Regions from separate parts of the Streptomyces sp. NPDC056480 genome, predicted to be linked through region 1. Evidence: predicted binding sites of a transcription regulator. Region 1 holds the regulator's gene; the other holds the start of a gene.
The links. The regulator HspR, encoded in region 1, represses chaperone genes until heat shock. The targets are predictions, from matches to a motif close to TTGAGNNNNNNNNNCTCAA.
Positions count from the first base shown of each region.

Region 2: the regulator HspR is predicted to act here: its motif matches at 3,753-3,771, upstream of lon (endopeptidase La).

Region 1 covers NZ_JBHTSA010000108.1:2,094-17,852, forward strand. Annotated here, with positions in the region: gene ACFQ79_RS32430 ((Fe-S)-binding protein) at 1-212, opposite strand, end outside; gene ACFQ79_RS32435 (sugar transferase) at 320-799, opposite strand; gene dnaK (molecular chaperone DnaK) at 1,011-2,858, shown strand; gene grpE (nucleotide exchange factor GrpE) at 2,858-3,511, shown strand; gene dnaJ (molecular chaperone DnaJ) at 3,569-4,750, shown strand; gene ACFQ79_RS32455 (heat shock protein transcriptional repressor HspR) at 4,755-5,201, shown strand; gene ACFQ79_RS32460 (hypothetical protein) at 5,259-5,732, opposite strand; gene ACFQ79_RS32465 (helix-turn-helix transcriptional regulator) at 5,777-6,781, opposite strand; gene ACFQ79_RS32470 (hypothetical protein) at 7,149-7,469, shown strand; gene ACFQ79_RS32475 (pyridoxamine 5'-phosphate oxidase family protein) at 7,631-8,035, opposite strand; gene clpB (ATP-dependent chaperone ClpB) at 8,158-10,752, shown strand; gene ACFQ79_RS32485 (YbjN domain-containing protein) at 11,042-11,578, shown strand; gene ACFQ79_RS32490 (pyridoxal phosphate-dependent aminotransferase) at 11,656-12,825, opposite strand; gene ACFQ79_RS32495 (hypothetical protein) at 12,926-13,162, shown strand; gene ACFQ79_RS32500 (DUF2617 family protein) at 13,458-13,976, shown strand; gene ACFQ79_RS32505 (polyamine aminopropyltransferase) at 14,052-15,725, shown strand.
Region 2 covers NZ_JBHTSA010000010.1:11,792-27,550, forward strand. Annotated here, with positions in the region: gene ACFQ79_RS07410 (ABC transporter ATP-binding protein) at 1-394, opposite strand, end outside; gene ACFQ79_RS07415 (zf-HC2 domain-containing protein) at 391-1,482, opposite strand; gene ACFQ79_RS07420 (RNA polymerase sigma factor) at 1,479-2,114, opposite strand; gene ACFQ79_RS07425 (hypothetical protein) at 2,242-2,850, opposite strand; gene ACFQ79_RS07430 (GNAT family N-acetyltransferase) at 3,010-3,663, opposite strand; gene lon (endopeptidase La) at 3,794-6,208, shown strand; gene ACFQ79_RS07440 (DUF4240 domain-containing protein) at 6,353-6,958, shown strand; gene ACFQ79_RS07445 (lytic polysaccharide monooxygenase) at 7,004-7,888, opposite strand; gene ACFQ79_RS07450 (lysozyme) at 8,078-8,908, opposite strand; gene ACFQ79_RS07455 (MarR family winged helix-turn-helix transcriptional regulator) at 9,175-9,684, shown strand; gene ACFQ79_RS07460 (hypothetical protein) at 9,782-10,573, opposite strand; gene ACFQ79_RS07465 (nitrate- and nitrite sensing domain-containing protein) at 10,946-14,032, shown strand; gene ACFQ79_RS07470 (roadblock/LC7 domain-containing protein) at 14,029-14,520, shown strand; gene ACFQ79_RS07475 (DUF742 domain-containing protein) at 14,517-14,939, shown strand; gene ACFQ79_RS07480 (ATP/GTP-binding protein) at 14,920-15,669, shown strand; gene ACFQ79_RS07485 (styrene monooxygenase/indole monooxygenase family protein) at 15,708-15,759, shown strand, end outside.

The sequences.
Region 1 (15,759 bases):
AAGCCGACGATGCCCCAGCGGTTCATCCGGGTGTGGCCGAGGAATTCCTTGACCAGGGTCACGGTGCGCTGGGTGGGGTCGCCGGTGCGGGTGCCGGCGGGCACGGGCTGCCCGAGGCGCACGAACCGGTAGATCTGCACGGTGGCACGACCGAACAGCGCGACGGCCACCACCGTGATGGCGATCGACACGATGATCGCGGCGAGTTGCATGAGGGGCTCCTCGGGCGGGCCTACTAAGCGGTAACTTATGGAGTCCGTGCTGAGATTACCCGTTCGGGGCCCCGTGCTGTAGCGGCGCTCGCGGTGATCTGTGTCGCTCAGGCAAACCTTGCCGCGCGACGCCTGCGGACTGCTGGAAGCGTACGCGCCAGGATCGTGAGATCCATCCCCAGCCAGTGGTGGTCCACATAGTGGAGGTCGAGCAGCTCGCGCTCCTCCCACGGCAGGTCCGAGCGTCCGCTGATCTGCCACGGGCCGGTCAGTCCGGGGCGTACGGAGAGCCGGCGGCGTCCCTCGCCCGCGCACTCGCGGTGCCCCGGGGTCAGGGGGCACGGCCCGACCAGCGACATCCGGCCGCCGACGACGTGCACGAGCAGCGGCAGCGCGGCCAGCGGGCTCTTCGTGCGGAAGGTCAGCATCGTGAAGGGCTCGCCCTCAAGGCCCGCCACCGTGCGGCGGCGCAGCACCGCGCCGTTGCCGCCGAGGCCGATGGACAGCGCGGTGCCCGCGATCAGGGGCGAGAGCGCGAGGAGTAGAAGGAGTCCGGCCGTCATGTCGACCGCTCGCTTCGCCGTCATGCGCTCGCACCCTTCGGCGGGAATCCTGGGATATGTCCGGACGCTTCGGACCCTCTCATGTGAACCTGGTCGAACCGGGGAACGGCACGCGCTGTGAGCGGCGGGGGCGGTGAAGAGTTGAGCCTCCTCCGCTCAGGTCTGTTGACGCAGTCCACGTCGTCATGCATCCTTGAGTCAGATCCACTCAAGTACGTCAGCTGGAGGAATCGAAATGGCACGTGCGGTCGGCATCGACCTGGGCACGACTAACTCCGTCGTCAGCGTTCTGGAAGGCGGCGAGCCCACCGTCATCACCAACGCCGAGGGTGCCAGGACCACGCCGTCCGTCGTCGCCTTCGCGAAGAACGGCGAGGTGCTCGTCGGCGAGGTGGCCAAGCGTCAGGCCGTCACCAACGTCGACAGGACCATCCGGTCGGTCAAGCGCCACATGGGCACCGACTGGAAGATCGAGATCGACGGCAAGAACTTCAACCCGCAGCAGATGAGCGCCTTCATCCTGCAGAAGCTGAAGCGCGACGCCGAGGCCTACCTGGGCGAGAAGGTCGTCGACGCGGTCATCACCGTGCCGGCGTACTTCAACGACTCCGAGCGCCAGGCCACCAAGGAGGCCGGTGAGATCGCGGGCCTCAACGTCCTGCGCATCGTCAACGAGCCGACCGCGGCCGCTCTCGCGTACGGCCTCGACAAGGACGACCAGACGATCCTCGTCTTCGACCTCGGTGGCGGCACCTTCGACGTGTCCCTCCTGGAGATCGGCGACGGCGTCGTCGAGGTGAAGGCCACCAACGGTGACAACCACCTCGGTGGTGACGACTGGGACCAGCGCGTCGTCGACTACCTGGTGACGCAGTTCCAGAACGGCCACGGCGTGGACCTGGCCAAGGACAAGATGGCTCTCCAGCGTCTCCGCGAGGCTGCGGAGAAGGCGAAGATCGAGCTCTCGTCCTCGACCGAGACCTCCATCAACCTGCCGTACATCACGGCCTCCGCCGAGGGCCCGCTGCACCTGGACGAGAAGCTCACCCGAGCCCAGTTCCAGCAGCTGACCTCGGACCTGCTCGACCGCTGCAAGGTGCCGTTCCACAACGTCATCAAGGACGCGGGCATCAACCTCTCCGAGATCGACCACGTCGTTCTCGTCGGTGGTTCGACCCGTATGCCGGCCGTCGCCGAGCTCGTCAAGGAGCTGACCGGCGGTCAGGACGCCAACAAGGGCGTCAACCCGGACGAGGTCGTCGCCATCGGCGCCGCGCTCCAGGCCGGTGTCCTCAAGGGTGAGGTCAAGGACGTCCTGCTCCTCGACGTGACCCCGCTGTCCCTCGGCATCGAGACCAAGGGCGGCATCATGACCAAGCTCATCGAGCGCAACACCACGATCCCGACCAAGCGGTCCGAGATCTTCACGACGGCCGAGGACAACCAGCCGTCCGTGCAGATCCAGGTCTACCAGGGCGAGCGCGAGATCGCGGCGTACAACAAGAAGCTCGGCATGTTCGAGCTGACCGGTCTGCCGCCGGCCCCGCGTGGTGTCCCGCAGATCGAGGTCGCCTTCGACATCGACGCCAACGGCATCATGCACGTGACCGCGAAGGACCTCGGCACGGGCAAGGAGCAGAAGATGACCGTCACCGGCGGCTCCTCGCTGCCGAAGGACGAGGTCGACCGGATGCGCCAGGAGGCCGAGCAGTACGCGGACGAGGACCACCGTCGCCGCGAGGCCGCCGAGTCCCGCAACCAGGGCGAGCAGCTCGTCTACCAGACGGAGAAGTTCCTCAAGGACAACGAGGACAAGGTCCCCGGTGACGTCAAGGCCGAGGTCGAGGCCGCGCTCGTCGAGCTGAAGGACAAGCTCAAGGGCGAGGACACCGCCGAGATCCGCACCGCCACCGAGAAGGTCGCGGCCGTCTCCCAGAAGCTCGGCCAGGCGCTCTACGCCGACGCCCAGGGCGCGCAGGCCGCGGGCGGCGACGCCGGCGCCGGCCAGCAGGCCCAGGCCGACGACGACGTCGTCGACGCCGAGATCGTGGACGAGGACAAGCCGAAGGGCGGCGCTGCCTGATGTCGGAGGAGACCCCGGGCTTCGAGGAGAAGCCCGAAGTCCCCGCCGACGGCACGCCCGAGGAGCCCGAGACCGCCGCTGCCGCCGCCTCCGCCGACAAGGCGGAGGGGGCGGCCCCGGCCGGGGACGCTACTGACGTAGCTCTGCTGGCGCAGCTGGACCAGGCCCGCAAGGCGCTCGAGGAGCGCACCGCGGACCTCCAGCGGCTCCAGGCCGAGTACCAGAACTACCGCCGCCGCGTGGAGCGGGACCGGGTCACGGTCAAGGAGATCGCCGTCGCGAGCCTCCTGAGCGACCTGCTCCCGGTGCTCGACGACGTCGGCCGGGCCCGGGACCACGGCGAGCTCGTGGGCGGGTTCAAGTCGGTGGCCGAATCGATGGAGACCGTCGTCGCCAAGATGGGTCTGCAGCAGTTCGGCAAGGAGGGCGAGCCCTTCGACCCGACGATCCACGAGGCCCTGATGCACTCGTACGCGCCGGACGTCACCGAGACGACGTGCGTGGCGATCCTGCAGCCGGGGTACCGGATCGGCGAGCGGACCATCCGGCCCGCCCGCGTGGCCGTCGCCGAGCCCCAGCCGGGCGCGGCACCGGCCAAGGACGACGCGAAGTCGTCCACGGACGAGGAGAGCGGTGCCCCCGAAGAGGGGTAGCGCGACCGACAGCACAGCGGTGACAGACCCCGGAGCAGTCCGGAAGGAGGGACGTCGATGAGCACGAAGGACTTCGTCGAGAAGGACTACTACAAGGTTCTCGGCGTCCCCAAGGACGCCACCGAGGCCGAGATCAAGAAGGCGTACCGGAAGCTCGCCCGCGAGAACCACCCGGACGCCAACAAGAACGACGCCAAGGCCGAGGAGCGCTTCAAGGAGATCTCCGAGGCGAACGACATCCTCGGCGACCCCAAGAAGCGCAAGGAGTACGACGAGGCCCGCGCCCTCTTCGGGAACGGCGGCTTCCGGTCACCCGGAGGCCCCGGCGGCGGCTCGTTCAACTTCGACCTGGGTGACCTCTTCGGAGGCACCCAGGGCGGCGCGGGCGGCGGCTTCGGTGGCGGCGGTGGCGGCATCGGGGACGTCTTCGGCGGCCTGTTCAACCGCGGCGCCGGTGCGGGCACCCGCACCCAGCCGCGGCGCGGCCAGGACATCGAGTCCGAGGTGACGCTCAGCTTCACCGAGGCCATCGAGGGCGCGACCGTACCGCTGCGGATGTCCAGCCAGCAGCCGTGCACGGCGTGTTCGGGCACCGGCGACAAGAACGGCACCCCCCGGGTGTGCCCGACCTGCGTCGGCACCGGACAGGTCTCGCGCGGCAGCGGCGGCGGCTTCTCGCTCACCGACCCCTGTGTGGACTGCAAGGGCCGCGGCCTCATCGCCGAGAACCCCTGCGAGGTCTGCAAGGGCAGCGGCCGGGCCAAGTCCTCCCGCACCATGCAGGTCCGCATCCCGGCGGGTGTCTCGGACAACCAGAAGATCCGGCTGCGCGGCAAGGGAGCACCGGGGGAGCGCGGCGGGCAGAACGGCGACCTGTACGTCGTGGTGCACGTCGACACCCACCCGGTCTTCGGCCGCAAGGACGACAACCTCACCGTCACCGTGCCGGTCTCCTTCACGGAGGCGGCGCTCGGCGGCGAGATCAAGGTGCCGACCCTCGGCGGCCCCGCGGTCACCCTCAAGCTGCCCGCGGGCACTCCGAACGGCCGGACCATGCGCGCCCGGGGCAAGGGCGCGGTCCGCAAGGACGGCACGCGCGGCGACCTGCTCGTGACGGTCGAGGTCGCGGTGCCGAAGGAGCTGGACGACAAGGCACGTGACGCTCTGGAGACCTATCGCGAGGCGACCGCCTCCGAGGACCCCCGGGCGGAGCTGTTCCAGGCCGCGAAGGGAGCGTGACCCGGTGGACGGGCGCCGACGCAATCCGTACGAACTGACCGACGAGTCGCCGGTGTACGTCATCTCGGTGGCGGCCCAGCTCTCCGGTCTGCACCCGCAGACCCTCCGTCAGTACGACCGTCTCGGTCTGGTCTCCCCGGACCGTACGGCGGGCCGTGGCCGGCGCTACTCGGCCCGTGACATCGAGCTGCTCCGTCAGGTGCAGCAGCTGTCGCAGGACGAGGGCATCAATCTGGCCGGGATCAAGCGCATCATCGAGCTGGAGAACCAGGTCGCGGCGCTGCAGAGCCGGATCGCGGAGCTGTCGGCGGCCGTCGACGGCGCGGCGGCGGCGATGCGGCAGCGTGAGGCCCAGGTGCACGCCTCGTACCGGCGCGATCTGGTGCCGTACCAGGACGTGCAGCAGGCGAGCGCGCTGGTGGTCTGGCGCCCGAAGCGCACCGGCGAGTAGTTCCGATACGGCGAAGCCCCCTCCGCGCGTCGCGGAGGGGGCTTCGCCGTTCCCGGGTTACGGGATGAGCTCCGCCACGATGTCGCCGAGCGTCTCCCACCAGGGCGCGGCGCCCGTGCCGAACGCGGCGGCGAGGGCGGTGCCGACGGCGTGGTCGAGCGGGGTGAGGGCGGCGGCCGGGTCCCAGTCGGAGTCGACCCTGCCGTCCCCGGCGGACTCGAGGGTGCCGAGCGCCTTCCCGTTCCGGGTGAGCCGGCTGTCCACGTGCGAGCAGGGGACGAGCCGGTAGCGGACGCCGTCGACGCGGACGTCCACCCGGTAGGAGCGGCGCAGCAGCCGGGCGCGGGCCGGCCTGATGACGGCGGGTTCCCCGCCCACCGTCAGCGCGAGCAGGGCGGGCTTGCGGGTGCCGATCGGCGTATGGGTGTCCGGGCGGGCCCCGGGGGCCCGTACGAGCTCCACGGTGGGCAGGTCGTGCCCGGAGACGCGGAGGGTTCCGGCGGGCCCGTCGAGGTCGATCTGTACGTACACGGTGGTGAGTTGTCCCGTTCGACGCTGGTCAGGTGTCTGGGTGGTCAGTTGTCTCCCTCGAGGATGCCCGACTGGGCGATCAGGTAGCCCAGCTGGGCCCGGCTGCCGCTGCCGAGGGCGGCGGCGAGTTTGGCGATGTGGGCGCGGCAGGTGCGCACGTTCATGCCGAGGCGGCGGGCGATGGCCTCGTCGACGTGGCCCTCGACGAGGAGTTTGGCGATGGAGCGCTGGACACCGCCTATGCCGTCCACGGAGGGGCTGTACGGGATCTCGTCCTCCCACGGCACACCGTGCAGCCAGAACTGGTCGAAGACGCCGACGAGGTACTGGACGAGGCCCTCGTGGCGGAGTTCGAGGGCGACCTGGCGGTCGCTGCGCGCGGGCACGAAGGCGACCTTGCGGTCGACGATGATCAGCCGGTCGACGATCTCTTCGAGGGTGCGCAGTTCGAGCCCGTACGGCGCGACGCGTTCGACGTAGGCCAGCGTGGCGGGATGGTGCCGGGCCGTGTGCTGGTAGAGCGTGCGCATCCGGACACCGCGGTCGAGCAGCGGCTCCATGCGCCGCAGGGCGGCTTCGAGGGTCTCGGGGCGGCGGCCGCTGCCGGGCTGGATGGTGAGGAGTTCCTCGGTGCACTCGTTGATGGCGCGGTCGAGGGCGGCGTTGATGACGCTGAGGCCTTCGAGGACCGTGATGGCCTGGGCGCCGGACGGATCCTGGGTGTGGATCGCCATGAACGGCTCGAAAGCGTCCGCGAGGGCTATCGCGTGCTGTCGTCGGACCTGTATCTCCTGCTCGATGGGGTGCACGAGCTGGTTGAGTGCGATCGACGGCGGAACGGGACGCAGGCACTGGCTGTCGTCCGGGTCCGGGTGCAGGAGGGACAGTTCCCTCAGGCAGGGGGCGGCTTCGGCGTCCGTGCGGGCTATGCGGCCGGTGCGGAGCGCACTCGCATAGAGCTCCTTGCCCACGTCGCATAGTTCACCGTGACTGTGCTTATGACCGGACTCGTCGCATTCTCGCCTCATTTGCACCCCCCTCAGGGTCATGAATTACAGGAACATGATGCCCGGGTTGGCTGGTGGAAAGGGTCGGGAGTGAGCCATCGTCTTACTCGCGGGGGGGAGGTAGTGATCAAAAGAGGTGGAGATCGGCCATGACCAGGATGGTTCGTGCACTTAGCGCCATAGCCGTTGCGGCGGCTGCTCTCGGCGCACTCGCCGTCGGCGAGCCCTCGTGGGAGAGCACCCCGGCGCATTCCGTGGCAGGGCCGGACGAGCCCTCGTGGGAGAGCAACCCGGCACACGACGTGGTGGCGGGACCCGGCGAACCCTCGTGGGAGAGCTCGCCCCGGGACGTCGTACGGGCCGCTCCCTACGAGCCGTCGTGGGAGATCGCTTCCAGGGGTGCGGGGGCGTGACCGTGCCGCCGGACGACCCCAGGTTCCGCCGGGAGATGGCTTCGGCCTACCGGTCCGGGTGGCACTTCGTCGACCTCGCCACGGCAATCCCCCACCGTGGCGACGCGTTGAAGATCACCCTCTTCGGAGAGCCGATCGTGGTGGCACGGGAGCAGGACGAGGACGTCCGCGCCTACCGCTGCCTCCGCCGTCCCCGCGGCGCCCCACAGCCCATCCGCTGTGCCATCCGGTACGGCATGATCTTCGTCAACCTCGACCAGCGGGACCACCAGCTGATCGAGCCCGAGACCATCACCGCCACCCCCCGCAGTGCCTGAGCGATTCCCCCGTCGTTGTAGATCGCTCCGGCACTTCCCCCACACAGCGGCGCCATCGCGGACCTGAAACGCGATGGCGCCGCTGTGCTGCCCGGACGCCCCTTCACGGGGCCGGGGCGTCGCCGTACGGGCCCGGACGTCCCCGTGCGGGCCCGTTTCTCTCAGGCGCGTCCCATCGCCCGCGTCAGGGCGATCTCGATGACCACCCGGTCCGGGTTCTCGGCCGGCGTGCGCCCGTAGCGCTCCGCGTAGCGCCCCACCGCGTCCGCGACGACCTCCGCCTCCGTACGGATGTGCGCGACGCCCTCCAGGGTGGCCCAGCGGCCCTTGTCGACCTGGCAGACCGCGACCCGTGCGCCGTCCGCGCCCGCCGCCAGGACGTTGGCGACCTTCCGGCTGTGCTTGTTGGTGATGACCCGGGCGTAGCCGCCCTCGGGGTCGTAGGTGACGCCCACCGCCACGACGTGCGGAGTGCCGTCCGGGCGCGGGGTGGTCAGGGTGCACATGTGGTACTCGCGCCAGAAGCTGAGGTACGAGTCGGAGGGGTTCCTCGGGTCGGTCGCCATGCACGGAAACTACCCGGGGCAGAGCTCCCTCCGACACCTTGAGCGCAATCGACTCAACTTTGTGTACCCTGGATGAGTCATAAAGGGAGAGGACCCGAAGCAACCCAGGAGGAGCACCGCACGTGGACGCCGAACTGACCAACCGGAGCCGGGACGCGATCAACGCGGCCAGCAGCCGCGCCGTGTCCGAGGGACACGCCGACCTGACCCCCGCGCACCTTCTGCTCGCGCTGCTCACCGGTCAGGACAACGAGAACATCACCGACCTGCTCGCCGCCGTCGAAGCCGACCAGGCGGTCGTGCGCGCCGGCGCGGAGCGGCTGCTCGCCGCCCTGCCGAGCGTCACCGGGTCCACGGTCGCGCCCCCGCAGCCCAGCCGCGAGTTCCTCGCGGTCATCGCCGACGCCGACCGGCAGGCCAAGGAGCTCGGCGACGACTACCTGTCCACCGAGCACCTCCTCATCGCGATCGCGGCCAAGGGCGGCCGGGCCGGTGAGATCCTCGACGCGCAGGGCGCGAGCGCTTCGAAGCTGCTCGACGCGTTCGAGAAGAGCAGGGGAGGACGCCGGGTGACCACACCCGACCCGGAGGGGCAGTACAAGGCGCTGGAGAAGTTCGGCACGGACTTCACCGCCGCGGCGCGCGAGGGCAAGCTGGACCCGGTCATCGGCCGCGACCACGAGATCCGCCGCGTCGTGCAGGTGCTGTCCCGCCGCACCAAGAACAACCCGGTCCTCATCGGTGAGCCCGGCGTCGGCAAGACCGCCGTCGTCGAGGGCCTCGCCCAGCGGATCGTGAAGGGCGACGTACCCGAGTCGCTGAAGAACAAGCGGCTGGTCTCGCTCGACCTCGGCGCGATGGTCGCCGGCGCCAAGTACCGCGGCGAGTTCGAGGAGCGGCTGAAGACCGTGCTCTCCGAGATCAAGGCGAGCGACGGCCAGATCATCACCTTCATCGACGAGCTGCACACGGTCGTCGGCGCGGGCGCGGGCGGCGACTCCTCCATGGACGCGGGCAACATGCTCAAGCCCATGCTGGCCCGCGGCGAGCTCCGCATGGTCGGCGCGACGACCCTCGACGAGTACCGCGAGCGGATCGAGAAGGACCCCGCCCTGGAGCGCCGCTTCCAGCAGGTCCTGGTCGCCGAGCCCACGGTCGAGGACACCATCGCGATCCTCCGCGGACTCAAGGGCCGGTACGAGGCCCACCACAAGGTGCAGATCAACGACTCCGCCCTGGTGGCCGCCGCGACCCTCTCCGACCGGTACATCACCTCCCGCTTCCTCCCCGACAAGGCCATCGACCTCGTCGACGAGGCCGCCTCGCGGCTCCGGATGGAGATCGACTCCTCGCCCGTCGAGATCGACGAGCTCCAGCGCTCCGTGGACCGGCTCCGCATGGAGGAGCTGGCCCTCAAGAACGAGACGGACCCGGCGAGCAGGCAGCGCCTGGAGAAGCTGCGGCGCGACCTCGCCGACCGCGAGGAGGAGCTGCGCGGCCTGACCGCCCGCTGGGAGAAGGAGAAGCAGTCCCTCAACCGGGTCGGCGAGCTGAAGGAGAGCCTCGACGAGACCCGCGGCCGCGCCGAGCGCGCCCAGCGCGACGGCGACTTCGACACCGCGTCCAAGCTGCTCTACGGGGAGATCCCGGCCCTGGAGCGGGAGCTGGAGGAGGCCAGCGAGGCCGAGGCCCAGCAGGAATCCTCGAAGGACACCATGGTCAAGGAGGAGGTCGGCCCCGACGACATCGCGGACGTCGTCGGCGCCTGGACCGGCATCCCCGCCGGCCGCCTCCTGGAGGGCGAGACGCAGAAGCTGCTGCGCATGGAGGACGAGCTCGGCCGGCGGCTGATCGGCCAGTCCGAGGCCGTCCAGGCCGTCTCCGACGCCGTGCGCCGCACCCGCGCGGGCATCGCCGACCCCGACCGCCCCACCGGCTCCTTCCTCTTCCTCGGCCCCACGGGCGTCGGCAAGACGGAGCTGGCGAAGGCGCTCGCGGACTTCCTCTTCGACGACGAGCGGGCCATGATCCGCATCGACATGTCGGAGTACGGCGAGAAGCACAGCGTCGCCCGGCTGGTCGGCGCGCCTCCCGGCTACGTCGGGTACGAGGAGGGCGGCCAGCTCACGGAGGCGGTCCGCCGTCGCCCGTACAGCGTGGTCCTGCTCGACGAGGTGGAGAAGGCGCACCCGGAGGTCTTCGACGTCCTGCTCCAGGTCCTGGACGACGGACGGCTGACCGACGGGCAGGGGCGGACGGTGGACTTCCGCAACACCATCCTGATCCTCACGTCGAACCTGGGCAGCCAGTACCTGGTCGATCCGCTGACCCCCGCGGACGTGAAGAAGCAGCAGGTCCTGGATGTCGTCAGGGCCAGTTTCAAGCCGGAGTTCCTCAACCGGCTCGACGACCTGGTGGTCTTCTCCGCCCTGGACCGGGCCGAGCTGGGCCGGATCGCGCGGCTCCAGATCGACCGGCTCGCCAAGCGGCTCGCCGAGCGGCGGCTCACCCTGGACGTCACCCCGGAGGCCCTGGAGTGGCTCGCCGAGGAGGGCAACGACCCGGCGTACGGCGCCCGGCCGCTGCGCCGCCTCATCCAGACGGCGATCGGCGACCGGCTCGCCAAGGAGATCCTCGCGGGCGAGGTCCAGGACGGCGACACGGTCCGCGTGGACCGGTTCGAGGACGGCCTGATCGTGGGGCCGGCGGGGCGCTGAACGGCCCTGAGCGGCCCTGGACGGCCCGCCCCGGCCCGCCCCGGCCCCGGGGCGGGCCGGGGCCGGTGAAGGGCTTCGCGGCCCGTACGAGGGCGGTGACCCCGTCCTCGTACGTGACCCACTCGGAGGCGTACGGCCCCTCGTTTCTCCAGTTCACGCATTTCGCGGCGGTGATTCCCCCGGGCGCACCAGATCTTGTCAGCCCGCAGCGGATCGCGGGAGGCAGGGCTTGCCACAGACCGCCCGGCATGGGGGAGGATGGCGACATCCGTACGAAGGGAAATACACGGTGAGCATCGACCCGTCCTCGATTCCGAATTTCGGGGGCCAGCCCCAGCCTCAGGCCGCAGGACCGGCGGGCCCCGTCGTCCCCGACCAGGACCTCGTCAAGCAGCTCCTCGAGCAGATGGAGCTGAAGTACGTCATCGACGACGAGGGTGACCTCGCCGCGCCGTGGGAGGAATTCCGCACGTACTTCATGTTCCGCGGCGAGGACGAGCAGCAGGTCTTCTCGGTGCGGACGTTCTACGACCGCCCGCACTCGGCCGACGACCGCGCCAAGATCCTCGACGCGATCGACGACTGGAACCGCCGCACCCTGTGGCCGAAGGTCTACACCCACCTGCACGAGGACGAGGACGGCTCCGCCACCCTCCGCCTCATCGGTGAGGCCCAGATGCTGATCGGCACCGGCGTCGCCCTGGAGCACTTCGTGTCCTCCACGGTCAGCTGGGTCCGCGCCTCCATCGAGTTCGACAAGTGGGTCGTCGAGCAGTTCGGCCTGGAGTCCCCCGAGGACAAGGCCGCCGGCGACGAAGAGGCCTGAGCCTCCCCGCACCACGACGAGAGCCCGGCCCCTTCCGAGGGGCCGGGCTCCCGTCGTCCGGGGTGGTGCGCCGGACGTCAGGCCAGGCGCTTGAGCCGGGAGACGGCCTCCTCCAGGACCTCGGTCTTCTTGCAGAAGGCGAAGCGGACGAAGGGCGCGCCGGCCTCGCGGTGGTCGTAGAAGACGGCGTTCGGGATGGCGACGACCCCGGCGCGCTCGGGCAGCGAGCGGCAGAAGGCGAAGCCGTCCTCGGCGCCGAGGGGGCGGATGTCGGTGGTGACGAAGTAGGTGCCGGCGGGCTTGTAGACCGCGAAGCCCGCCTGCGCGAGGCCCTCGCTCAGCAGGTCCCGCTTGGCGGAGAGCTCCGCGCGGAGGGTGTCGAAGTACGCGGCCGGAAGGCGCAGGGCCTCGGCGATCGCGTACTGGAACGGGCCGGAGGACACATAGGTGAGGAACTGCTTCGCCGAGCGGACCGCGGAGGTCAGCTCCGGGCTCGCGGTGATCCAGCCGACCTTCCAGCCGGTGAACGAGAACGTCTTGCCGGCCGAGCCGATGGTGACCGTGCGCTCCCGCATCCCCGGCAGGCTCGCGATCGGCAGGTGCTCGGCGCCGTCGAAGACCAGGTGCTCGTACACCTCGTCGGTGACGACGAGCAGGTCCCGCTCGACGGCGAGCTCGGCGACGGCGGTCAGCTCCGCCCGGGTGAGGACGGTGCCGGTGGGGTTGTGCGGGGTGTTGAGGAGGATCAGCCGGGTGCGGTCGGTGACGGCGGCCCGCAGTTCGTCGAGGTTGAGGACGTAGGACCCGTCGTGGGGCCGGAGGGTGACGGGGACCCGGGTTCCTCCGGCCATCGCGACACAGGCGGCGTACGAGTCGTAGTACGGCTCCAGGGCGATGACCTCGTCGCCCGGCTCGACGAGGGCGAGCAGAGCCGCGGCGATCGCCTCGGTGGCGCCCGCGGTGACGAGCACCTCCGTGTCGGGGTCGTAGTCGAGGCCGTACCGGTCCCGCTGGTGGTCGGCGATGGCCGCGCGCAGCTCGGGGACGCCGGGGCCGGGCGGGTACTGGTTGCCGCGGCCGTCCCGCAGCGCGCGGACCGCCGCCTCCCGGATCTCCTCGGGGCCGTCGGTGTCGGGGAAGCCCTGACCGAGGTTGATGGCCCCGGTCCTGGCGGCGAGCGCGGACATCTCGGCGAAGATCGTCGTCCCGAACTCGGCGAGGCGGCGGTTGAGCGGCGGTCGTGTCATGACGGCCATCCTGCGGCGAAGCTCTGGACTTCCTCAAGTGCGCTTTGACGGGGTGCGCCTGAGGGAATCTCCCTCGCACAAGAGAACGGGGGTAGTACTGATGGAACTCTTCTTCGTCATCCTGGGCATCGCGGTCTTCCTGTGGCTCGTCAGCATGTTCCGCGGCGCGTTCCGCAGCGCGCCGCGGCGGCGGCGGCGCTCGGGGTCGGGCAGCGGCAGCGTCACGTGGGCGGACGGCGGTGGCGGTAGCAGCTGCAGTGGCGGCTCCAGCTCCTCCTGCGGCGGGTCGTCCAGCTGCGGTGGCGGCGGTGGCGGCTGCGGCGGTGGCGGCAGCTGACCACCCGAGTGGCTGACGGCTCCGCAGGCACGTGGCACGTGACGTGGGCAATCAGAACAGACATGTCGATCAGTTCTGATTGAACAAGTGAACTGTGGGGTCCCCGAAGGGGTTGGAAAACACAGCAAGTTGGGTAAAAACGCTGCGAGTCGTCCGGCGTCCGTGGTTCTCTCGCTCCTGACAGAGACAGCCCTCGGACCGTGTGTGGACCCGAGCCGGCGATTCCCACTGCCGTTGAACCCTTCTCCGGGGCGCCCCCGGCCCACCCGTCAAACCGTGTTTGCGGAGCCGACCCATGCTCACCACCCTGAAAACCTCCTACACCGATACCCGCGCGGCCGATCTGGCCTGGGCCCTCGGGCGCGAGCCGTTGCCCGCCCTCGCCGTGCTCGACCTCGAACTCTCCGGCGCCAAGCTGCAGTTGAGGCTGCTCGGCGCCTCGCACCAGGTGCTCCTGGAAGAGGAGGGCCGCAGCTGTTCGGAGACCGTCGCCTGCATGCCGGGCAGCAGCACCCCGCTGCCGCTCGGCGTCTCCAAGCGCTTCGGCGAATGGGAGTACGAATTCGCCGCCCGCGTCGAGACGCTCTCGCACGGCTCCTTCGCGGGCCGGGCGCAGGAGCTGCTGGCGCTCGTCGCCGACCATCCCAACGGACTCGCGGGGACCTTTCCCGGCTCCCCGCACGCCTTCACGGCGATGCTGGCGCAGCGCCACGAGGGCCAGGTGCGCTGGCGCACCTGGCACGCCTACCCGCAGGAAGGGCAGTTGGTGGTGACCAGGACCCGTATCGGCGTACGTATGCCTGCAACGCTCTGATACGCCCTCCCGGCGCTCCAGATCCACTCGTGTGGGTGACAAGGGGCGCCCAGGTCGTGACGTAGCGTTACGGTCATGATCGAGCCGACCGTGACCATGCCACCCAAGAGGGTGCGGCGTGCGCCCGTGCGGCGGCCCGAGCCGCCGCGCGAGACGGTGCGGTTCCCGGTCCTCGCGGTGGTCTTCGTCTGCGCCGCCTGCGGCCTGGTCTACGAACTCGAACTGGTCGCGCTCGCCTCCTACTTGATCGGCGACTCGGTCACCCAGGCCTCCGTCGTGCTCTCCGTCATGGTCTTCGCCATGGGGGTCGGCTCGCTCCTCGCCAAGGCGCTGCGCTGCCGCGCCGCCGTCGGCTTCGGCCTGGTCGAGGCCGGGCTCGCGCTCGTCGGCGGCACCTCGGCGATGGTGCTGTACGCGGCCTTCGCCTGGTTCGGGGAGTCGCGGTACGTCCTCGTGGCGTTCTCGCTCGCCATCGGGGTGCTCATCGGCGCGGAGATCCCGCTCCTGATGTCGCTCATACAGCGGGGCGACCGGCCGGGCCGGTCCGGGCGGAAGGCCTCGCTCGGGGAGCAGGACGACGCCGCCGGGACCGTCGCCGACCTCTTCGCCGCCGACTACGTCGGCGCCCTGGTCGGCGGCCTCGCCTTCCCCTTTCTGCTGCTGCCCTGGCTCGGCCAGCTCACCGGCGCCCTCGTCACCGGCGCGGTCAACGCCGTGGCGGGCGGCGGCCTCGTCCTCTGGGTGTTCCGCCGCGACCTGACCGCCCGCTCCCGGGCCCTGCTCGTCGCGGTGAACGTGTCGGTCCTCGCCGTCCTCGCCACGGCGACCGTGCTCGTCGACGACTTCGAACAGGCCGCGCGCCGTGCGGTGTACGGGGAGCGGGTGCGGGTCGCCGTCCACACCGAGCTCCAGGAGATCGTCGTGACCGGGGGCCGCGAAGGCCCGCCCGACCTGTTTCTCGACGGCCGCCTCCGGGTGGCGGGCCAGGACGAGTACCGCTACCACGAGGCCCTCGTCCACCCCGCGATGAACGGCCCGCACGCCCGCGTGCTGATCGTGGGCGGCGGGGACGGGATGGCCGCCCGCGAGGCCCTGCGCTACCCCGGGGTCCGCTCCGTCACCGTCGTCGAACTCGACCCGGGCGTCGTCCGCCTCGCCCGGACGGACCCGGCCCTCGCCACGCTCAACGCGCAGGCGTTCCGGGACCCGCGCGTCCGGGTGGTCTACGCGGACGCCTTCCACTGGCTGCGGGGTGCCACCGGCCATCTGCAGGAACGGTACGACGTGGTGATCTCCGACCTGCCCGACCCCGGAATCACCCCCAGCGCCAAGCTGTACGCGCAGGAGTTCTACGGACTCGCGGCCCAGGTCCTGACCCCCTCCGGACGGTTCGCCGTGCACGCCGGGTCCGTCACCGACCGGCCCCGCACCTACTGGACCGTGGACGCCACCCTCCGCGCGGCCGGCTTCGCGACCCGCCCCTACAGCGCGAGCGGCCGCACCCCCGGCTTCGCCGCGGGACCCGACCGCGCCGACAGCGCCGACGGCACGGGGCGGGGCCCCGGCGACTGGGGCTTCCTCCTGGCCGTACCGGGCAGCCGTCCGCCCGCCCTGGGCCTCGCCCCCGACGCGCCCCGGCTGCGCTCGCTCGGCGAGCACACCCTGGAGGCCGCGGCGCGCCGCGCCGAGCGCGGCCGGGGCGCCGAACCGCCCCCGTCGACGCTGGTGCACCCGCGGTACGGAGGCTGAAGGAACCGGTTCCGTGCCGAACGGGCGACGCCGC
Region 2 (15,759 bases), on a different contig from region 1:
TCCGGTCGCCGAGCCCGACCCGTGCCACCGCCTGCTCCACGGCCGCCGGGACGCGCTCGGCCGGCACCTCCTTGAGCCAGGCGACGTAGGCCACGAACTCCCGCACGGTGAAGGCCGGGTAGTAGCCGAAGTCCTGCGGCAGATAGCCGAGCCGGCGCCGGATGCCGGTGCGTTCACGATGGCTGGTCGCGTCCCCGCCGAGCAGCTCCACCCGGCCGGAGGAGGGGGCGGCGACGGTCGCGAGGACCCGGATGAGAGAGGTCTTTCCGGCGCCGTTCGGGCCGAGCAGGCCGTGGACGCCGGGACCGAGGGACAGGTCGAGCCGGTCGAGGGCGACGGTACGGCGGTGGCGGACGGTCAGTCCGCTCACCGCGACGGCGGTCGAGGCGTTCACCGGGACTCCAGGTGGTCGAAGGAACGGCGCCGCAGCGCGAGCAGGGCGGCGCAGGCCAGCGCGGCGGCGGCCCACCCCCCTTGGGCGGCGGGGCCGGAGAAGTACGGGGCGAGTGCGGTGGCCGAGGCGGCCGTGTCCGTGGGGCCGAGCAGCGGGCCCGTGACGGCGAGCAGCCATCCGCCGCCGAGCGTCGCGGCCGCCGGCCGGCAGCCCACGAACGAGCCGAGCGCGAGCGTGGCCAGGGTCAGCGCCAGGCCGGGAAGCAGCCAGGCGGCGGCTCCCGGGAAGCCGGTCACCGGCGGGAGCAGCGCGCCGCCCGCGGTCAGCAGCGGTACGCAGACGGCGAGGACGGCGGCGGTACGGGTGAGCAGCAGCCGCAGTCCGCCGGAAGGGGTGGCGGCGGTGATCTCGTACAGCGGGTCGGCGTGCCGTCCGTACGAGACGGCCACACCGGCGAGCGGCAGGACGGGCGAGAGGGCGAGCAGCAGACCACGGGCCCCCTGGACCCCGGCTCCGTAGGCGAGCCCGAAGGCCCCGCCGACGACCAGCAGGACGGCCACCACCCAGGACCCGCGGAGGGCGGGCCCGACGGCCCACCAGAGCCGGGCCCACCGGCCGAGGGGGGTGGGGGTGCGCGGGGTGGGCGCGACGGAGGCGGGCCGGGTGCCGGGAGAGGCGACGGATCCGGGTCGGCGCCCGGGAGCGTCGGCGTGTTCGGGCCGGCGCCCGAGGAAGCGCCCGAGGAAGGCGGCGGCCGCGAAACGGCGGCCGAGGGGCGCGGCGGGTGCGGTCCCGCGGCCGGGGGACCCCGGGCGTACGGCCCGGGCACTCGACGGAGCCCGGCCGGGGCCGAGGGATGCCAGCAGCTCGGCGCGGACGCTCGCGAGGACCGGGCCGGCCGTTCCGGCCCGTACGGCGGCCGAGACGCGGCCCGCGCAGCCCGCGCAGGACTCGACGTGCTTCTCCAGCGACCAGGCGTCGGTCTCGGCGGCGGACCCGTCGGCGTACCGGCGCGCGAGGGCGTCGGTGACGTGCCAGGGGAGACCGGGGCTCCCCGGGCCGTCCGCAGGGGGGCGTCGGGTCGTCATGCGGTGCCTCCCAAGGCGTGCGGGCCACCGGGGTGGGCCGCTCCGAGCGCGGCGCGCAGTTCGCGGCGGGCGCGCAGGGCGCGGGTCTTGACGGTGCCCTCGGGTATGCCGAGGAGCCGGGCGGTCTCGCGGGTCGTCAGGCCGTCGACGACGGTCGCCCGCAGGACCTCGGCGAGTTCGGGCGAGATCCGGTCGAGGGCCGCGCCCACCTCTCCGTACTCCAGTCCGGCGAGCACCCGGTCCTCGGCGGAGGACGCGGCGACGGACGGCTCCGCGGGCACGGCGGCGTGCTCGGCCGCCCGTTCCGCGACGCGTTCCGCGCGGGCCCGGGCCCGCTGCGCGTCCACCAGACGCCGGGCCGCGATCACCCAGATCCAGCCGCCGGCCTCGCCCCGGCCCCGGTGGCCGCCGGCCGAGCGCCAGACCGTGACGAAGGTGTCCTGGAGGACCTCCCGTACGGTCTCCTCGTCCGTGCAGCGCCGGGCGAGGCGGGCGTGCAGCCAGCCTGCGTGCCGGTCGTACAGCACGGCGAGCGCCTCGGAGTCCCCCCGGGCGACCGCGCGCAGCAGCGCCGAGTCGTCGTCCTCGTCGCCCCCGGAGGGGCCTCCCCCTGCGGGGCGCAACAGTCTCACGCCTTCTCTATCGCGCGCGTGCCCCGGTTCGGTTCTCGGCGCGGGTACGGGCGCGGGCGCCGGCGCGGGTGCGGTTCCCGACGCGGGGGCGCGGCGGGTCGGCCCAGGCGGTCTTCCGCGGGCTGGCTCAGGGGTTCGTCGGCGGGCCGCCCTCCGGGAGGGCGGCGAAGACCCGCTGGAGCGCGGCCGGGCGCTCGCCGTCGCCCGAGACGACGAGGCGGTGGCGGTACGTCACGTAGTACTGGAAGCCGTCGAAGACCGGGTCGCCCGTCGGCCGTTCCGGGACCCGGGCGTACGCGGGGTCCGCCAGGGCGGCGCGGAGCTCGGCGGCCTCGGCGGGGGTCTGCCGGCCGGTGCGGGGCTCCTCGGTGCCGGAGCGGCTGGTCCAGGAGCCGTCGTAGTGGACGACGAGCTTGTTGCGGACACCGGCGAGGCCGCCGTTGACGACGACCTCGACGAGGACCTCGGCGGGGTGGGGGTCCGCCGTGCGGGTGCCGGGAGCCGTGGTGGCGCCCGGCGCCGTCGTGGCTGCCGGGGTCGTCGTGGCTCCCGGCACCGCCGTCGTCCCCGGGGCCGTGGCCGTCGACGTGGCGCCCGGCTCGGCCGGTCCGCTCGTCCCCGACGGCGGACCGCCCGGCGCGGGCGGCGTCTCCGGCCCGCATCCGCTCGTAACGCCGGTCAGGGCCCCCACCAGGAGCAGGGTCCCGCACCACGTTCCCCGTACGCCTCTCACCATGGACCGAGCATGCCGGGTGGCGGGCACCGCGCGCAGCCGGACGGCCAGGTTCGGTCCCGGCCGGCCCCCGGATCCCTGCCTCGGATCCCGGCCCGGGGCCGCGGATCCCTGCCCCGACCCCGGCCCCTGCCCCAGGCCCTCCGATCCAGGGCCCGGCCGTCAGCCGGTCCGCGTCGCGCCGCCGTCCCGGACGATGCCCGTGAGCGGCCCCCGGTAGCGCCAGTCGAGGGAGTCGTACAGCGCGAGGCCGTCCGTGGTCGCGGCGAGCACCCCGGTCTCGGCGCCGGCCTGGGCGGCGGCCGCCTCCAGGGTGCGCATGACGTTGGCGCCGAGCCCGCGCCGCCGGTGCGCGGGGTCGGTCTCGATCTGGTCGGCGACGGCCGTGGAACCGGTCGGGGCGATCTGGCCGCGGGCGGCGAGGGTGCCGTCGGGCGCCAGGACGCGGACCCGGATGACACCGTCCTTGACCTCGGTGGTCCGTGCGTATCCCTCGGGCGGGGCCGGCCTGGCGCCGGGGTCCAGCGGCTTGACCATCATGAAGCCGGGGTCGTCGGGGACCGTCCAGCCCTCCGTGATCCACGCCTGCGCGTCCTCGGGCCCCGCCATGATCTTGAGCCAGCTGTACGGGGTGGTCAGCCGGGCGCAGAGCGCGCCGACCGTGGCGGCGTCGGGGGCGGGCAGCACGTGCCGTACGACGTGCCGGGGCAGCCCCACCTCGATCCGGTGGCCCCAGGGCTCGTGGACGGCGGCCGGGGTCCCCCGGGAGACGGTCCAGCCCGCCACCCACGCCGATGTAAGCGCTGCAATATCCATGCAGTCATTACATCGGCCGGAAGTGGCCGGTGCGAGGGTGATCGCTCAGGGCGAACAGGCGTCCGGGAACATTCATGGGCTCACATGCATTGAGTCGGCATAGCTCAACTTGACTGCCGAAGGGGAGATCATGGCTTCCGACTCCAAGCCGTCCGTGCCGCTCACTCTGCCCGTACTGCCGCTTGACGACGAGGTCGTGCTGCCCGGCATGGTGGTGCCGCTCGACCTGTCCGACAACGACGTGCGCGCCGCCGTGGAGGCCGCCCAGGCCGCCGCGCGGCCCGGTGCGGGCAAGCCGCGGGTGCTGCTCGTGCCCCGCGTCGACGGGACCTACGCCGGCACCGGCGTCCTGGGCACCGTCGAGCAGGTCGGGCGACTGTCCGACGGCGACCCCGGCGCCCTGATCCGCGGTCTCGGCCGCGTGCGCATCGGCGCCGGCACGACCGGACCCGGCGCGGCCCTGTGGGTCGAGGGCAGCACCGTCGAGGAGACCCTGCCCGAGCCGCTGCCCGGTCAGGTCACCGACCTGATCAAGGAGTACAAGGCGCTCGCCACCAGCTGGCTCAAGAAGCGCGGTGCCTGGCAGGTCGTCGACCGCGTCCAGCAGATCGACGGCGTCGGCGCCCTCGCCGACAACTCCGGGTACTCGCCCTTCCTCACCGTCGAGCAGAAGGTCGCGCTCCTGGAGACCGCCGACCCGGTCGCCCGCCTCAGGCTCGCCACCGCCCAGCTCCGCGAGCACCTCGCCGAGCAGGACGTCGCCGAGACCATCGCCAAGGACGTCCAGGAGGGCGTCGACAAGCAGCAGCGCGAGTTCCTCCTCCGCCGCCAGCTCGAAGCCGTCCGCAAGGAGCTCCGTGACCTCAACGGCGAGGCCGAGGGCGACGAGTCCGACGACTACCGCGCCCGCGTGGAGGCCGCCGACCTGCCCGAGAAGGTCCGCGAGGCCGCCCTCAAGGAGGTCGAGAAGCTGGAGCGGTCCAGCGACCAGTCCCCCGAGGGCTCCTGGATCCGCACCTGGCTGGACACCGTCCTCGAACTCCCCTGGAACGAGCGGACCGAGGACCGGTACGACATCCGCGGTGCCCGCGCCGTCCTCGACGCCGAGCACGCCGGTCTCGACGACGTGAAGGAGCGGATCACCGAGTACCTCGCGGTGCGCAAGCGCCGTGCCGAGCGCGGCCTCGGCGTGGTCGGCGGCCGCCGCGGCGGAGCCGTACTCGCCCTCGTCGGCCCGCCCGGCGTCGGCAAGACCTCGCTCGGCGAGTCCGTCGCGCACGCGATGGGACGCGAGTTCGTCCGGGTCGCCCTCGGCGGCGTCCGGGACGAGGCGGAGATCCGCGGCCACCGCAGGACGTACGTCGGCGCCCTGCCCGGCCGGATCGTGCGGGCGATCAAGGAGGCCGGGTCCATGAACCCGGTGGTCCTGCTCGACGAGATCGACAAGGTCGGCTCCGACTTCCGCGGCGACCCCGCGGCGGCCCTCCTCGAAGTCCTCGACCCGGCGCAGAACCACACCTTCCGCGACCACTACCTGGAGGTCGAGCTCGACCTCTCGGACGTCGTCTTCCTGGCCACGGCCAACGTCCTCGAAGCCATTCCGGAGGCCCTGCTCGACCGCATGGAGCTCGTCAGGCTCGACGGCTACACGGAGGACGAGAAGGTCGTCATCGCCCGGGACCACCTGCTGCCCCGGCAGCTGGAGCGCGCGGGTCTGGAGCCCGGCGAGGTCGTCCTGGAGGACGCGAGCCTGCGCAGGCTGGCCGGCGAGTACACCCGCGAGGCGGGCGTACGCACCCTGGAGCGGGCCGTCTCCCGGCTGCTCCGCAAGATCGCGGCCCAGCACGAACTGGGCGACCGCGAACTGCCGTTCACGGTCGGTCCCGACGACCTGCGCGAGCTGATCGGACGGCCGCACCACGTGCCGGAGTCGGCCCAGGACCCGGCGGAGCGCCGTACCGCCGTGCCGGGTGTCGCCACCGGGCTCGCCGTGACCGGCGCGGGCGGTGACGTCCTCTTCGTCGAGGCGTCCCTGGCCGACCCGGAGACCGGCGCCGCCGGACTGACCCTGACCGGTCAGCTGGGCGACGTGATGAAGGAGTCGGCGCAGATCGCGCTCTCCTTCCTCCGCTCGCACGGCGCGGAACTGGAACTGCCCGTCACGGGCCTGAAGGACCGGGGCGTGCACATCCACTTCCCCGCGGGCGCGGTCCCCAAGGACGGCCCGAGCGCGGGCGTCACCATGACGACCGCCCTGGCCTCCCTCCTGAGCGGACGCCTGGTCCGCACGGACGTGGCCATGACCGGCGAGGTCTCCCTCACCGGCCGGGTCCTCCCGATCGGCGGCGTGAAGCAGAAGCTCCTCGCCGCGCACCGGGCGGGCATCACCACGGTCGTGATCCCCAAGCGGAACGAGGCCGACCTGGACGACGTCCCGGCCGAGATCCTGGAGAGGCTGGAGGTCCACCCGGTGACGGACGTCCGTCAGGTCCTGGAGATCGCCCTGGCTCCGGCGGCTGTGCCGGTGGGAGTGGCGGCGGCGTAACTCCCGCGCGAAGCCCGTACGACGGAGAGACGGAGCGGGGTGTCCCCGACACGGGGGCACCCCGCTCCGTCATGTCCCGCGCGTGCGCATACTCGCAGGTAAATCGTCACCCGGATGTCAGCCGGGGGTGTCATGCTCGTACGCATGAACGAAGACGCCTTCTGGGCTCTCATCGACGAGTTGAGCCGCCGTACCGGGAACCTGGATGAGCGGACGGAGTGGCTGCGCGCGGAGCTGCTCCGGCGCCCGGCCGCCGAGAGCGTGGAGTTCCAGGTGCGCCTCGACGACGCGTGCGAGGTCGCGGGCACGCGCGCGCTGTGGCGGGCGGCGAACCGGATCGAGAGCGGAGCCTGCACGGACGACGGCTTCCACTACTTCACCCTCTGGCTGGTCGGGCAGGGACGGAAGGTGTACGACTCGGTCGTCGCCGACCCGGACGCGCTGGCCGACGTGGCGGGCGTACGGGCCCTGGTGGGCCGGCACCGGGACGAGTGGGACGACGACGAGTGGCCGGAGTGGGAGGGGCTGGACTACGTCGCTCAGGACGCGTACGACGAGCTGACTGGCCAGGAGGACGACTGCGGCGAGGAGTTCGACGACGCCGTGGACGAGCGTGCCGAGGAGCTCGCTGACGAGCTCTCCGACCCCGAGGAGTGGGAAGAGGGCGACGAGCCCCGGGGGTCTCGTCCGGAGGGGGTGGCGATACCCCGGCTGGTCGCCCTCTTCCCGCTCGGTGCGTCCGGCTCCTAGGACTCACGGGACGGTGCCCCCGGAGCCGGACGGTTCCGGAGGGCCCTAGGAGGCCGACGAGTTCCGGCGGCGGCCCAGGAGCAGGCTGCCCGCGCCGAAGGCGGCGAGGGCGCCCGCGCCCGCGAGGGCCATGGGCAGCGGCGAGGTGGGGGTCTCGGCCGTCTCGGCGGAGAGCGCCGGGGCCTGCTCGTCGCCGCCGTGGCCCGCGTGGCTCACGGTGGAGAGGGACGCGCCCGCCGCGATCTTCGCCTCGCTCGGGGCCTGCGCCTTCGCCGCGGCCGGCTGCGCGGCCGCACCGCCGAAGGTGACGTCCGAGCAGCTGTAGAAGGCCTCGGGGCTGTCGTTGCGCTGCCACACCTTGTAGACGATGTGGCGGCCGGTGCGGGCGGGGAGGTCGCCCGTGAAGTTGTAGTAGCCGTCGGTGGCCGTGCGGGTGGTGTTGTAGACGGCGACGGGGGTCGCGTCCAGGTCCGACCACTTCAGCGGCTGCGTGGGGTCGAAGCCCGGCTTGGTGATGTAGACGGTCATGGTGCCGGAGTGGGCGGCCGTCACCCGGACCTTGAAGGCGAAGCTGCCCGCCGCGACCGCCGTCGCCGGCCAGTCGGTGCGCGCCCAGTCGAGCGCCCGGTACTTCGCGCGGTTCGCCGAGCAGAGCTTGCCGTCCGGGATGAGGGCCTGGTGCTGACCGGCGGCGTTGGCGATGTTGACCTCGTTCCAGTCGTAGAGCGGCTGGGTGCCGGAGTCGGCGACGAGGTCCTTGCACACCTGCGACTTGGGGGTCTCGGGTCCCTCCGCGTAACAGGCGGCGACGCGGCTCACGGGGTTGAAGACGGCTCCGTGGGCGCTGGCGGTGGTGGGGGTGAGGGTGACGAGTGCTGCGGCGGCGGACAGGGCGGCGACACCGGCGGCGGTGCGTCGGGTGGACTGCATGCGGGGGCTCTCTCTCGTGCGTGGGGGAGGACGGACGAGCAACGCGCGCTGACCGCACGGAAGTTGAATCCCGGGCGATCGGCGTAGAGCCTCGCATTGGTCCATACCAATAGGCAAGAGGGAGGGCCGGAAAAGCCGGAGCGGCCCCCGGGGTGCCGCACGCCCGGGGGCCGCCGTACGCGGGAGACGTCAGCCGTTGGCCAGTGCCTGCACCCGCGAGAGGTCGCCGTTGAAGTGGTTGTGGTCGCCGACCGTCGGGCCGGACGAGGTGTACTGCCACATCGTGTAGTACTGCCAGCCGGCCGGGAGTTCGCCCACGGACGCGGCGTACCGCGCGATCCACAGCGGGTTGGTCGCGGCGAAGGCGGAGGAGTTGCCGGTGCACTGCGTCCACCAGCTGGTCGCCGTGTAGATGACGGCGTCCCGGCCGGTCCTCGCCTTGTACCGGTTCACGAAGTCGCGGATCCAGGTCACCATCCCGGCCTGGCTCTTGCCGTAGCAGGTCGCGCCGTACGGGTTCCACTCGATGTCGAGCACGCCCGGCAGCGTCCTGCCGTCCTTCGACCAGCCGCCGCCGTTGTCGACGAAGTAGTCGGCCTGGGCCGCGCCCGTCGTCGTGTCGGGGGTCGCGAAGTGGTACGTGCCCCGGATCATGCCGACGTTGTACGAGCCGGTGTACTGCTGGTTGAAGGAGGTGTTCTTGTAGTAGGTGCCCTCCGTCGCCTTGACGTAGGCCCACTTGACGCCGCTGTTCCACAGGGTGGACCAGGCGACGTTGCCCTGGTGGCTGGAGACGTCCACGCCTTCGGTCTGGACGGCCTGGGCGGAGGCGCCGCCGGGAGCGCTGCCGCGCCCGTCGTGCGCGAGGACGCCCATGCCCATGCTGGCGGAGCCGCGCGGGGGCGCCTGGCGGACGCCCGGGTCCTGGGCGGCTCCGGCGGACGCGGCGAGGGGGAGGAGGAGGGTCAGGGCCGCGAGCGCGGCGCCGGCGAGGGTCGTTCCGGATCTGTGCACACGCATTGCGTGCCTCCGAAAGGATCGGTGGGGGGAGCGATGTCGACGGTCCTGGACGCCCGTCGGGCAGGTCCTGGTGTGGACATGTCAGAAGGGTGTCGTGGACGACGCTACGCACGTAGACCCGGCCCATGGAAGGGGTCCCGGATACCGCCGTTGGTCTACGCCTGCGAAATACTGGAAGAGCTGCGGCGATGGCCTCGGCCGAAAGAAACTTTCAGCGGCCGGAAAGCCGTCGGCGGGTCGCCGGAGAACGTGTGAGGGGTGCTGACGTGCACGGAAGCGGTACGGGAAATGAAGGCGGGGTCCCGCCGACCGCCGGCGGCGAACCCCACGCCCCGTCCGGCGGGGTCGACCCGGTGTTCCTCGCACTCGAACGCGAACTCGCGGTCTTCCTGCGCCGCGCCCGTGCCCAGTCCGGCGAGATGGCCCGCGAGGTCCACCCCGAACTCGAGCCCGCCGCCTACGGCCTGTTCGTACGGCTCGACGACGCCGGCCCCCAGCGGGCCACCGAACTCGCCGGGTACTTCGGGGTCGGCAAGGCGACCATGAGCCGTCAGCTCCGGGCCCTCGAAGACCTCGGGCTCGTCGCCCGCGACCCCGACCCCGCCGACGGACGCGCCTCCCTCGTCCGGCTCACCGAGGAGGGCCGGGACCGCTTCCGGCACGTCCGGGACGCGCGGCGCGAGCGCTACGTCCGCAAGCTCGCCGACTGGGACCGCGCCGAGGTCTCCGAACTCGCCCGCCTCCTGAACCACTTCAACGTCAGATCCGAGGGCTGAGCGGCCCCACACGGGCCGCGGCCGCCCCACGGCTCCCCGCCGCCTTCGGGACGGCCACCGCTCGGTCGGCCCCCGGCTCCGCCGGTACCGCCGCCGCTCAGCCCGCCCCCAGGTCCACCAGGACCGCCGTCGCGTCGTCGTGCAGCTTCCAGCGGCGCGTCCCGCCGGCCGTCCCGTCCGCCGCCTCCAGGGCGCGCACGCGGTGGAGCAGCCCGAGCGTGCCCTCCTTGCGCAGCACGCCGAAGCAGTCCGTCCAGTCGCCCTCGCCGAACAGTTCCACCCAGCGGCTCGCCCCGTCCGTGAGCGCCGCCAGGGCCCGTACGTCCGCGCGCGGGCTCGTCCCCGTCACCGCCCGCCCGGCGACCGCCGGGTCGGCCGCCGCCGTGAAGAAGCCGCCCTCCCGGTTCCGCAGCCGGTCCGTCGCCGCCAGGGACCGCAGGATCTCGTCGGGGACGCGGTCGAGCCGGTCGTCCAGCACGGCCCGTACGGCCCCGTCCGGCGACTCCAGCAGGAGCACGGAGTCGGAGAGCACGAGGTGTTCGACCGAGGTCTCGTCCCAGCGGACGAGCACCACGGTCGCCTGGGGCGTACGGACGTGAGAAAGGTCACAGGTGTCCCGATGGGCGTCCGCGGTGCGCCGGATTGCCAGCGACAGGATCTCGGCCAGGGACATGTCCCTGCGGGAAGCGGACAGTTCGGTCAAAGAACCGCCGAGGCGCGCGGTGAACCACGGCACCGTGTGCACACAACCGTCATCACCGGCCGGTGGCGTGACACCGTCGAGGAGGACGACGGTTCCCCCGCCGCCCGAGGCGGGCAGCGCGGCGGCCACCCAGTCCTCGTTGGGGCGTTCGGGGCTGCCGGGGAGGGTGGCGACGTCGCTGCGCATGACGACCAGTGTGCCCGGAGCGGCGTGCGTTCCCGGTCCGCGTCTTCACCGGACCTGCAAAAGTGCGGAAATGGCCTGTACCAACCCGGCGGAGGTCCCCGGGGAGCCGGAGCCGCAGGCTCCGGGAAGCTGCGGGCGGGCATCCTGCCAAAGCCCGCGCGGAAGATCCAACCGGGGGTCCTTCGGGGCCTCCTCGGCCCGCCCGGAGAAGTTGTTCGCCAACTCAGGAGTGTTGTTCACTCGTTCGGGTGGCGGAGCGGCCGATGCGCGCCCCCTTCCCAGAAGCGCTGGAATGGTCGGAAGCCGTACCAGGGGTGGGGGCGCTCCATGTGACCGGCCGTCACCTCTGCTTTGTGGGCGGACGAATCAAGAATGCGAGCACCGGTGCAGATGAAGCGGCCTCGGAGCAAGAACGGCACGCGGAGCCAGACCCCCGGTGCGGTGCCGACCCCGGACGGCGCCGCGGCGCCCACCGGCAGCGTCCCCGACGGCAGCACCTTCGCCGGCAGCGCCCCCGCCGGCCGCCCCAAGCGCGTCCGCAACCGTCTCGTCGCCGGTGTCGCCCTCGTCGGCATCACGGTCCTCGTCGCCGGAGCGCCCGCGGTCCTCGCCGCCTCCACCGAGCTCAACGACACCCAGAGCCTGGTCACCCTCGCCGAACTCGACCGGCAGGCCGTCACCCTGGCCCACTCGCTCGCCGACGAGCGCGACGAGGTCGTCGCCTACATCGCCGCCGGCCGCGACGCCCAGAGCGGCGAGGCCAAGCGCAAGCGCCAGATCACTTCCACCCGTTCCACCCGTGTCGACCGCCAGATCGACGAGATCCGCCCCGCCGCCTCGGCCGAGCTCCGCCGTGACCTCGCCGGCGTCCCCTCCGTCCGCCGGTCCGCCCTCACCGGCAAGGGCACGGCCCTGGAGGCCCACCGGGCGTACTCGGAGGTCATCACCAAGCTCCAGGCCCTCGCCGACGAACTGGCCGACAGGACCCCGGCCCGCGCCTCCGACACCGCGCTCACCGAGGCCACCCGCGCCCCCGCCGCCCTCAGCCGCGCCGTCGAACAGGCCTCCGCCACTCGCGGCCTGCTCCTCGCCGCGCTCTCCGTGCCGCAGCCCGAGCCCACCGGCGAGGTCCACTACGACGCCGAGACCGGCACCTACGTCCCCGACGAGCCCGAGGGCGCCGCCGAGGCCGACCGCGCCCGCGACACCCTCACCGCCGCCGCCCAGCAGGCCCGGGTCCGCGAACTCGCCGCCCTCGGCGACTTCGACCAGGCCGCCGGCACCGCCGCCCGCGACGCGATCGCCACGACGGTCACCGGTCCCGACGTCAAGAGCGCCGAGCGCTCCCTCGCCTCCCTCACCGACCAGCCCCGGCTGACCGAGACCGAGCGCGAGGCCGACCCGGCCGGTCTGGAGGCCGCGCTGTCCTCCCGCATCGAGCAGATGCGCGGCGTCGAGTCCCGGCTCGCCGCCGAACGGGTCGAGCACTTCGCCGCCCTCCGCGACGACGACGTCACCGCCCTCGAACTGCGCATCGCCTTCCTCGGCGGCTGTCTGCTCGTCGCGATCGGCATCTCCACGTACGTCGCCCGCACCCTCACCCGGCCGCTCGCCGTCCTCCGGATCGGCGCCGCCCGGCTCGCCGCCGCCCCCGAGCCCGGCGCCGAGGAGCTGGTCCGCTTCACCGGCCGCAACGACGAGTTCGCGCAGGTCGTCCGCTCCCTCAACACCCTGCACGGCAAGCTCGCCGGCCTCGCGGCGCAGACCGAGCGGCTCACCGACGACCGGACCGACCTGGCCGCCGCCAAGGAGTCCCTGGGCGCCGAGCTCGCCACCCAGCGCGCCGAACTCCAGGGGCAGGTCGCGCTCCTCACCGCCGACCTCGAACGGTTCAGGAGCACCGTCCACCACACCTTCGTCAACCTCTCGCTGCGGAGCCTGGGGCTCGTCGAACGACAGCTCGGCGTCATCGAGAAGCTGGAGGAGCGCGAGCAGGACCCGGACCGCCTCGCGACCCTCTTCAAGCTCGACCACATGGCGACCGTCATGCGCCGCCACAGCGAGAACCTCCTCGTCCTCGCCGGGCACGAGCACGTCCACGGCCACGCCGGGCCCGTCCCGCTGGTCGACGTGCTGCGCGCCGCCGTCAGCGAGATCGAGCGGTACGAGCGGGTCACCATCCAGTCCCTGCCGCCGCACGCCCAGGTCGCCGGCTTCGCCGCGGACGACCTGAGCCACCTCGTCGCCGAACTCCTGGAGAACGCCACCTCCTTCTCGCCGCCCGACGCCGAGGTCCAGCTCTCCGGCTGGCTCCTGGAGTCCGGCGAGGTGATGCTCTCCGTGCAGGACGCGGGCATCGGCATGACCGCCTCCCGGCTCGCCGAGCTCAACGCGCGCCTGGCCGAGGCCGACCCCGCCGCCTTCGAGGGCGAGGGCCTCGGCATGCGGGTCATCGCCCTGCTCGCCGCCCGCCACGGCGTCCGCGTCGAGCTGCGCGAGCAGCAGCCGGGCGGCACGGCGGCCGTCGTGGTCCTGCCGCAGCCCCTGCTCCCCACCGCCCTGCCGACCACCGTGACGGAGCCGGTACGGGTGGCGGGCGCGGCGCCCACGCTGCACCTGCCCGGCTCGGCCGCGGAGGCCAACTCCAACACGCTGCCGTCCCGGAACCGCGACCCCCTCGTCGAGGCGGCGGAGCGGGCGTTCCTCGCGGCCGAGGTGACGGCGGGGCGGGAACAGCGGGACCAGGAGCAGGACCGGGCCCCGGAGCGGGAGCCGGCGGGGGAGCCGGAGCCGCAGTACGACCCGGCGGCGCAGGCTCCGTACGAGCCGGAGCCGCAGGAGCCGTCGTACGAGCCGGAGCCGCAGGAGCCGTCGTACGAGCCGGAGCCGCAGGAGCCGTCGTACGAGCCCGAGCCTCAGCAGTCGTACGAGCCCGCTCACGCCGAGCCCGCGCCCCACGCCGAGCCCGGGCTCACCCACCACGAGCCCGAGCTCACCCGCGACGAGCCCGCCGTCCTCGGCGAGAGCGTCTCCGAGACCACGCTCCAGGTCCGGCTGCCCGACCCGCCGCCGGAGCCGGACGCCCACGAGCGCGCGGCGGACGTCACCGCTCCCGCCCGTCACGAGGAGCTCCTGGCTCCGCGGACTCCCGTCGCCCCCGAGCCGGTCACCGACCAGCCGGTTCCCGGGCCGCGTACCCCGCAGGGGGAGCGCCTCACCGACAAGGGCCTGCCCAAGCGCACCCCGCAGGTGGTCCGGCCCGCCGGCGCCGCCGCGCCCCCCCGGCAGGGCGGCGTGGACGCGGAAGCCCTGCGCCGTCGGCTCGGCGGCTTCCACCAGGGCGCCAAGGCCGGGCGCCGCGACGTGGAGGCGGAGATGGAGACGGCGCGGATAGATGACGTAAAGACTGCACGTACAGAGGAGATGACGGGGGACACAGTCGAGGAGGCACGCAGTTGACTGCGACGGGAACGTTCGGACTGAGCACGGAAGCCCGCAACCTGCAATGGCTGCTGGGGAATCTGGTGGAGGAGGTGCCCGGGGTCCACTCGGTCGCCGTCGTCTCCTCCGACGGCCTGATGCTGCTCTCGTCCGACCCGGCCGCCCAGCAGAGCACGACGGTCGCCGCCGAAGCCGGCCGTCCGAACGGGCCGCGCGGCTCCAGCGCCGACCTGGCCACCATCGTCTCCGGCATCGGCAGCCTGACCATCGGCGCCGCGCGCCTGATGGACGGCGGCGGGGTCAAGCAGACCATGGTGGCGATGGAGGAGGGCAGCGTCTTCGTCATGTCGATCAGCGACGGCTCGCTGCTCGGCGTCCACGCCACGCCCGACTGCGACATGAGCGTGGTGGCCTACCACATGGCGCTCTTCGTGGGCCGCGCCGGTCACGTACTCACCCCCGAAGTCCGCAGCGAGCTGCGCAAATCGATGGAGAGCACCCAGTGACGTCACTTTCTTCGGGGTTCCACGCCCACCGGCTGCCCGTACGAGGAGATGGACGCCGCCCCGCGCGCGTACGCCCGTACTCGCTGACCGGCGGGCGTACCCGCTTCGGCCATGTCCTGCTCGTCGAGACCTTCGTGGCGGCGCTCGAAGCGCCCGCCGTGCGCAAGCTCCTGACGGACGGCGGGCCGGGCGCCCGCGGTCTGATGCCGGAGATGCGGGCCATCGTCGAGATCTGCCGTCGGATGCGGACGGTCGCGGAGATCTCGGCGCTTCTGAAGATGCCGTTGGGGGTCGTCCGGGTGCTCCTGAGCGACCTGGCCGACCAGGGAAAGATCCGTGTGTACGGGACCGGTCACGGCACCGGGCAGCCCGACCGCGCGCTCCTCGAAAGGGTGCTGAGTGGACTCCGTCGTCTCTGACGCCTCCGCCGTCTCCGATGCCGACACCGGATCACCGACGGTGACGGGCATACCCGCGCAGCCCCAGGCCCCCGCGGCCGACCTGTTCCGGCGAGATGCGACCGCATCCGCCGCGACCGCGTCGGCCACCGCCGGGCCCGACGCCGAGGACGGCGCGCAGGACTGGCAGCTCGATCACACCCGTGCCCCGATCGCGACGAAGATCGTCGTCGCGGGCGGCTTCGGCGTCGGCAAGACCACCTTCGTGCGCGCGGTCTCGGAGATCACCCCGCTCCAGACCGAGGCGCTGATGACCCGGGCGAGCGAGGAGACCGACGACCTCACCGCCACGCCGGACAAGCTCACCACCACGGTGGCGATGGACTTCGGCCGGATCACCCTCGACAACGACCTGGTGCTGTACGTCTTCGGTACGCCGGGACAGCAGCGCTTCTGGTTCATGTGGGACGACCTGGTGCGCGGGGCGATCGGTGCGATCGTGCTGGCCGACACACGGCGGCTCACGGACTGCTTCCCGGCCCTCGACTACTTCGAGAGCTGCGGGCTGCCGTACATCGTGGCCGTCAACCACTTCGAGGGGACCGAGCTGTTCGAGGCGGACGACGTCCGTGAGGCGCTGACCGTGCCCGCGGACGTCCCCGTGGTGATCATGGACGCGCGCAAGCGGTACAGCGTCGTCGAGAGCCTGCTCGCGATGGTCGCCCACGCGCTGGAACACACCCCCGAATAGATCGCCCAGCTCTCCCCGTCACGCCAGGAGCACCACCCATGCGGAAGATACTCATAGTCGGCGCCGGCCAGTCCGGTCTGCAGCTCGCCC